DNA from 3 places in the Alkalihalobacillus pseudalcaliphilus genome. Region 3 is predicted to be linked to each of the others. Evidence: riboswitches for the same ligand, from Rfam matches in the RefSeq annotation. Region 3 holds a riboswitch; each other region holds the start of a gene.

What was found. A riboswitch is a leader RNA that binds a small molecule or an ion and turns the genes downstream of it on or off. The one in region 3 is predicted to bind S-adenosylmethionine.
Region 1: linked by a shared signal. The riboswitch ahead of metK (methionine adenosyltransferase) and the one ahead of PQ479_RS03135 (sugar ABC transporter substrate-binding protein) in region 3 are both predicted to bind S-adenosylmethionine.
Region 2: linked by a shared signal. The riboswitch ahead of PQ479_RS01505 (methionine biosynthesis PLP-dependent protein) and the one ahead of PQ479_RS03135 (sugar ABC transporter substrate-binding protein) in region 3 are both predicted to bind S-adenosylmethionine.

Annotation. Positions count from the first base shown of each region.
Region 1 is NZ_JAQQWS010000008.1:94,326-96,600, reverse strand. It holds gene metK (methionine adenosyltransferase) at 1-1,057, opposite strand, end outside; SAM riboswitch class I at 1,237-1,351, opposite strand; gene PQ479_RS16005 (alpha/beta hydrolase family protein) at 1,458-2,237, opposite strand.
Region 2 is NZ_JAQQWS010000001.1:303,046-305,320, reverse strand. It holds gene PQ479_RS01505 (methionine biosynthesis PLP-dependent protein) at 1-845, opposite strand, end outside; SAM riboswitch class I at 948-1,049, opposite strand; gene PQ479_RS01500 (hypothetical protein) at 1,137-1,301, opposite strand; gene prsW (glutamic-type intramembrane protease PrsW) at 1,319-1,966, opposite strand; gene PQ479_RS01490 (asparaginase) at 2,081-2,275, shown strand, end outside.
Region 3 is NZ_JAQQWS010000001.1:649,382-651,656, reverse strand. It holds gene PQ479_RS03140 (MsnO8 family LLM class oxidoreductase) at 1-521, shown strand, start outside; SAM riboswitch class I at 792-902, shown strand; gene PQ479_RS03135 (sugar ABC transporter substrate-binding protein) at 1,014-2,132, shown strand; gene PQ479_RS03130 (sugar ABC transporter ATP-binding protein) at 2,209-2,275, shown strand, end outside.

The DNA.
Region 1 (2,275 bases), on a different contig from region 3:
GACGAAGATCAAAGTTGTCTGCAATAAGCTGAACAAGTACTTCTTCTGATACGACACCTGTTCCAAATGTATCAACCGAAATCGATACCGGGCGTGCCACACCAATCGCATACGCTAATTGTACTTCACACTTATCAGCTAGACAAGCAGCAACGATGTTTTTGGCTACATAACGAGCAGCGTAAGCACCAGAGCGGTCTACTTTTGTTGCATCCTTACCAGAGAATGCACCACCACCGTGACGAGCATAACCACCGTACGTATCAACGATGATTTTACGTCCTGTAAGACCTGCATCACCTTGTGGTCCACCGATAACGAAACGACCTGTAGGATTGATAAAATACTTCGTTTGATCATCAATTAATTCAGCAGGAACTACTTCATTAATCACATATTGCTTTAAATCTTTTTCAATTTGTTCTAAAGTAATCTCTGGATGGTGCTGAGTTGAAATAACAATCGTGTCAACACGCACTGGTTTTCCAGCTTCATCATATTCAATCGTTACTTGTGTTTTACCATCAGGACGTAAGTAGTCTAAAATCTCATCTTTACGAACTTGAGCTAAGCGACGAGATAATTTGTGACTTAATGAAATCGGTAAAGGCATTAATTCATCCGTTTCATTCGAAGCAAAACCAAACATTAGCCCTTGATCTCCTGCACCAATTGCTTCGATCTCTTCATCTGTCATTTGACCTTCACGAGCTTCCAAAGCTTTGTCTACACCTAATGCAATGTCAGCTGATTGCTCATCAATCGACGTTAAAACGGCACAAGTTTCTGCATCAAAACCATATTTAGCACGTGTGTAGCCGATACCTTTAATTGTCTCACGAACAATTTTAGGAATATCCACATAAGTGCTTGTCGTAATCTCGCCGGCAACTAATACAAGACCTGTATTGACAGAAGTCTCACAAGCTACACGAGCATTTGGGTCACTTTTTAAAATCTCATCTAAAATCGCATCTGAAATTTGGTCACAAATCTTATCTGGGTGTCCTTCAGTAACCGACTCAGAAGTAAATAACCGTCTACTTTTTAAAACCATATCTCATTTCCTCCTCTGCACACAACTACAAACAGCTATGAGCCAATAATTTATAACGGCACTCATTTCCGATTGAATGGGAGTAAAATAACAATCGAAGACACAATTTGACAAATATAAACAATAAAAAACCCATTCCACACATACTGAGGAAAAGGGTTGGAGTGTTTACCTTTCGCCTCTTATCGTTCAAGGTCATATGCCTTGCAGGTTAGCACCTTTTCATTTCTTTTCATTGAAATGATGGTTGCTGGGTTTCTTCGGGCCTGTCCCTCCACCGACTCGGGATAAGAGTATCCGTTCGCAACATATCATAACGCAGATTAAAATGACTGTCAATTATTTTGAGATTTTCTTTTTATTTAATTATTTCCATTCTTTCACACACTAAATAACCTTCTTATTTTTGAGGACTACTTGTCTGTTTTTTCATCCAATTGGCAGCTTCCGTTAATATGCGCTGTTGATCCTTTAAAGGAAAATGATGCGAAAAATGAGGATAGTACCAGCTTTGAACATGACCATGTAACGCATTTTCTAACCGATAAGAATGTTCAATCGACACATGTTCATCTAACATACCATGTATCGTTAAAATCGGTACTGCACTTTGCTTTAACTCTGGAATTGGACTTCTCTCTTGATAGCGTTCGGGGTATTTATTTGGTGTACCACCAATTACACGCTTCATCATCCTCCTTAAATCAATACGCTCCTCATAGGTTAGAAACATATCCGTCACACCATTCCATAAAACACAACTAGCTAATGATGGCCGTTTTAAAGCCGTTAATAAGGCCATAACACCCCCCCGTGAAAATCCTAATGCATGGATTTGATTGTGCTGAACTTCTTCACTTTCATATAATAAATCGTAGGCTTTAAAAGCATCTTCACGATCCTCACCGGCAAAATCTTCTTGCCCTTCACCACCACGATTTCCCCGATAAAAAGGGGCGATGACAACGAACCCCTCACTGGCCCACTGAATGACTCTCTGAACTCTGACCATTCCAACATTTTTTATACCACCTCTTAAATATAATAGACCGGGTAGCTTACCTTTATTTAAAGGGGTTGCCAAATATCCCTTCACTTGTAATCCAGCACTTAAATAGGTGATTTCAAATAAATCAATCCTCTGATGAGGAGACGGAATTCTCTTTTTTTCTAACAACATCATGACACAACCTTTTCTCGCAGTAGGCAAACACACAT
Region 2 (2,275 bases), 350 kb from region 3:
ATCCCACCTTTACCTGCATAAAGAACGTCTGTTACAAGTTCATGCTGCTCTAGATAACGAACAATCGCTTTTGCATTTTCCTGATGCTTTTGCATTCTTAAAGATAAAGTTTTCATTCCCCGAATAAGTAACCATGAGTCAAACGCTGGTAAGGTGCCGCCGATCCCGTTATGGTAGTAACCAATTTGTTCACATAATTGGTCCCCTTTTGCTACAATGAGTCCAGCAATTAAATCATTATGTCCACCGAGATATTTTGAAGCACTGTGAATGACAACATCAGCACCATCTACTAAAGGTTGCTGTAATAAAGGTGTTAGAAATGTATTATCAACAATTAATAGAAGATTATGTCTTTTCGATATTCGAGCTAGTTCTTGAATTGATACTTCTTGCATCAATGGATTCGTTGGTGTTTCAATAAAAATCGCTTTTGTACTTTCTGTAATCGCATTCTCTACTTGTTCAAATTGTCTTGGGTCTACATATGTAAATCTAATCCCCCATTTTTTCCAACCTTGTTCAAACAATCGATAAGTTCCGCCATACAGATCACTTGAACAAATAATCTCATCACCTTGTTCAAAAAGTGAAAATACCGTCTGGATTGCAGCCATACCAGAGCTACAAGCAAAACCTTTCTCACCTTCTTCTAATAAGGCAATCGAATTTTCTAATACTTCTCTCGTTGGATTCCCTGTACGTGCATAGTCATACCCCGTCGACTCACCAATACCAGTATGTCGATAAGCTGTCGATAAATAAATCGGTGTATTAATAGTCCCTGTTTTATCATCTAATCGATTTCCTATTTGAGCCAATGTTGTTTCTAAATGCTTATTCATACGCTCCCCACTCCTTTTATCGCCATCATTTGTATTTGTGCTAAAACAAAAACACCTTCTTCAAAAATTAAGAAGAAGGTGCAACATTTATCATACAACCCCTTCTTATCTTTCAAGCATAAGCTTGATGGATTTAGCACCTGACCAAATTGGCTGGTTGCTGAGACTTCTTCGGGCCATTCCCTCCATCTCTCTCGATAAGAAAACAAAAATATATTCGATTAAAAAGATAAAAATTGTATTGAACTAAAATTACAATAATTCTAACATAATTGCAAGGGTTTTTTATCTTTATTTTTCGGGGATTGCATCAATGTGTAAATTCGTTTCATTTCCACAAACACAACGCTTAAAACCTGTTTCATACTGTCCTTCCACATTGCGTTTTCCTCGTAGGATAAATTTTTCGCCACATTTCAAGCAACGAATCGTAATTAAGTAACGGTGGTTATCCAACTTTTCTACCTCCCTCTTCAGCTGTCAAACCGACTTGCTAGCTTTACTTTATGTAGGGCAAATAACCATAAGCAAATCATAAATGGTATCACTACAAATAAAAAGTAATGATTGACGAGTCCTGTAATTAAATCATAGACGCTATGTAATGTCACTGGTACGAGCAAGGCTAAAAGCAAATAGGAGTTTTTCCCCTCTGCTTCAGTCTTAGCTTTACCAAAATAATAACCCATTATCACACCAAACAAAGCATGACTTGTAACTGGTAATAACGCTCTACCTATAGCAGTTTCTACCCCAAATGCGACTAAATAAAACACATTCTCAACGGAGGCAAAACCTAAAGCTACGGCAACACCAAAGATAATACCATCATAATGCCTTTTAAACTTTGCATGCTGATAGACAAGAAAAAACAATAAAAACCATTTGAAGAACTCTTCAAAAAAACCGTATAAAATAACAGCTTGTGAGATCGTATCTGTAAATATGCCTTCTACGATAAACGCGTATTGTAAAACCATAATCGGAAAAACTAATATACCACCAGCGATAAAAGAACGCAAAACAAGTCCATTGATTTCATGCGTATACTGGTGCCTCAAATAAAAATAGGATAGTAAGGCCATACCTGGAGCAATGGCCGCGGTTAGCACTGCAAACAAATTCGGTCCGACCCTTCTTTTAGGAAACTTAATAAAATTGATAGGCACTATCTCATAATATCGTTATAATAATATCGTAACACGTGGTGTAATGAAAAAACAGAGGTGATAGCGATGAATAAAATCTTGATCGTTCATACAGGTGGTACGATTGCCATGCAAGAAGATGCACAAGGCTCAGTAAAGCCTTTTGAGATAAATCCATTATATTCCACAGTTGACTCTCTCGCAAGTGAAGCGTTGCTCGTGAATGATGAATTTATGAATATTCCTTCTCCACATATGACGCCTTCGATCATGCTAGATTTA
Region 3 (2,275 bases):
TACCAGAAACGAAACCTGAAATTTGGATTTTAGGGTCAAGTCATAAAAGTGCTCTATTAGCTATAGAGAAAGATCTTCCATATACATATGGGCATTTTCAACCTATTAACGATGCAATGGAACCACTCGAGCTTTACAATGAACAGACAAAAAGTGAAGACAGAAGGAAAAAGATTGTAGCCTTACCTGTCATTTGCGGAGAAACGGAGGAAGAAGCACATGAACTTGCTTTAAGTGAAAGCTACCGTCATTTACTTATTGAAACAGGTAGTGAAGAAATGCCATATATACCTTCAACCAAAAGCGTCAAGCAGAAAGTAAAGGAACGACCTGAACTTTATGAGCAGCTGTTATCTATACGTAAGCGAATGTTAGTGGGCTCACCAGAAAGAATAAAAACAATTTTACTACATATATCTAACCAATATGATATCGATGAATGTATGCTACTCACAAACATTCACGCATTCAACAAAAAGAAACAATCATTTGAGCTAATAATGGCAGCATTCGACAAGTGAACAAGTACAAATCACTAATTTCAAGTAGGCTTCACATATAAAATCCACATGGAGGAACCAATACTACTCCGTCAGCAAAAGAGAAAAAAGTATTAGCTTACCTTATATTTTTTCTATGACTGATAACGTTTAGATTTTGTCCTCTTATTGGTGGCTCTTCATTCAATTTGTTATTGTTGTATTTATTCTCATATAAAAAAAGATTGACCTTATCGTTTTTAAGGATTATAATGCCAATAAGATTAGTCAGAATATAATTGAATAGTAAAACTCTTATGTTGAGTGGTGGAGGGACTGGCCTGATGAAACCCAGCAACCGTTTTCGTTTAGAAAATTGGTGCTAATTCCTGCGAATCTAGAAGTAGATTCGAGAGATAAGAGAGGACTATATAAAAAACCTCTCATTGCAGAGGTTTTTTCTTTTGATTGTAGATTCCGAATTTTTAAATTAGGGATTACTACATAGATAAAAATAAAGAGGGGGAGAAAAACATGAAGAAGAAACTGATCGGAATAATCGCCGTCATTTTCATGATTATTTTAGTAGGGTGTCAGTCCAATGAAGGAACAGAAGGAGAAGAACAGCCAGAAACAACTGGTGCCGTTCAACAATTAGAAGGGGTACCAGAGGTGTTTACATCAGGGAAAGCTCCAAAAATTAAAGTAGTTAGAAAAATAGGTGGAGACGACCACACAGCTCAATTTTTAGCTGGAGCCAAGGAAGAAGCGGAGGCACTAGGGTTTGAAGTTGATATCTTCACTGCCAATGGTGATTCAGCGAGATTTCATGATGCACTAACGCAAGATGTTGATAAATATGATGGCTTTATTATTTCTCATGGAGATGATGAAGCAACGGTACAAACGGTCAAAGAATTACGTGAGACAGGCAAGTTGGTTGTAGCGTTTGATTCTGTGCCAGAGTTACAAGAAATCGAAGGAGTAACTTTAACCTCTCAAGATGATGAGCAGTTGGCCGATTTATCGTTAAATCAATTAGTTGAAGATTTTAACGGTGAGGCAAATATTGTTTATTTATGGGTAGATGGATTCCCACCTATGGTTCGTCGAAATGCCGTTTATCAAAATTATTTATCCGAACATTCTGGAATTAATGAGTTAGAGCGATTTGGTCTAGCAACAGACGATACTTCTGTACAAACCCAAAATGCAGTAGCAGCGATGTTAAATAAGTATCCAGAAGGAGAAATCGATGCTATTTTTGCAACGTGGGATGCTTTTGCGATTGGGGCTGCCCAAGCAGTAAGGGAAGCGGGACGAGATGAAATTAGCATTTATGGTATTGATGTATCGAATGCTGATTTACAAGAAATACAAAATGAAGAAAGCTCTTGGCAATATACAGCAGCTGTTGACCCAAAACTAATTGGTGCTGTTAATGTAAGAATATTGGCTAAACAATTAGCGGAAGAAGAAACGCCATCGACATATAATCTAGAAGCATTTCTTATATCTCAAGAGGAATTACGACAAGCTTCAGAGCCGGTTAATATGATCAACCTTACAGAAGTCATTGATGGATGGGGACAATCAGATGCATTTGAAGAAGATTGGATGAAAACCTTAAAAGAATATCATTCAAAAGATTAAAATGGATAGAGTAGCACTCTTTCTGATTTAAGAGTGCTACATGTCATCACTATAATTAAATGAGAAGGTGAAATAGATGAGTCAGCATGTACTAGAACTTAGAAAAATATCCATGACCTTCCCGGGTGTTAAAGCCCTAGACG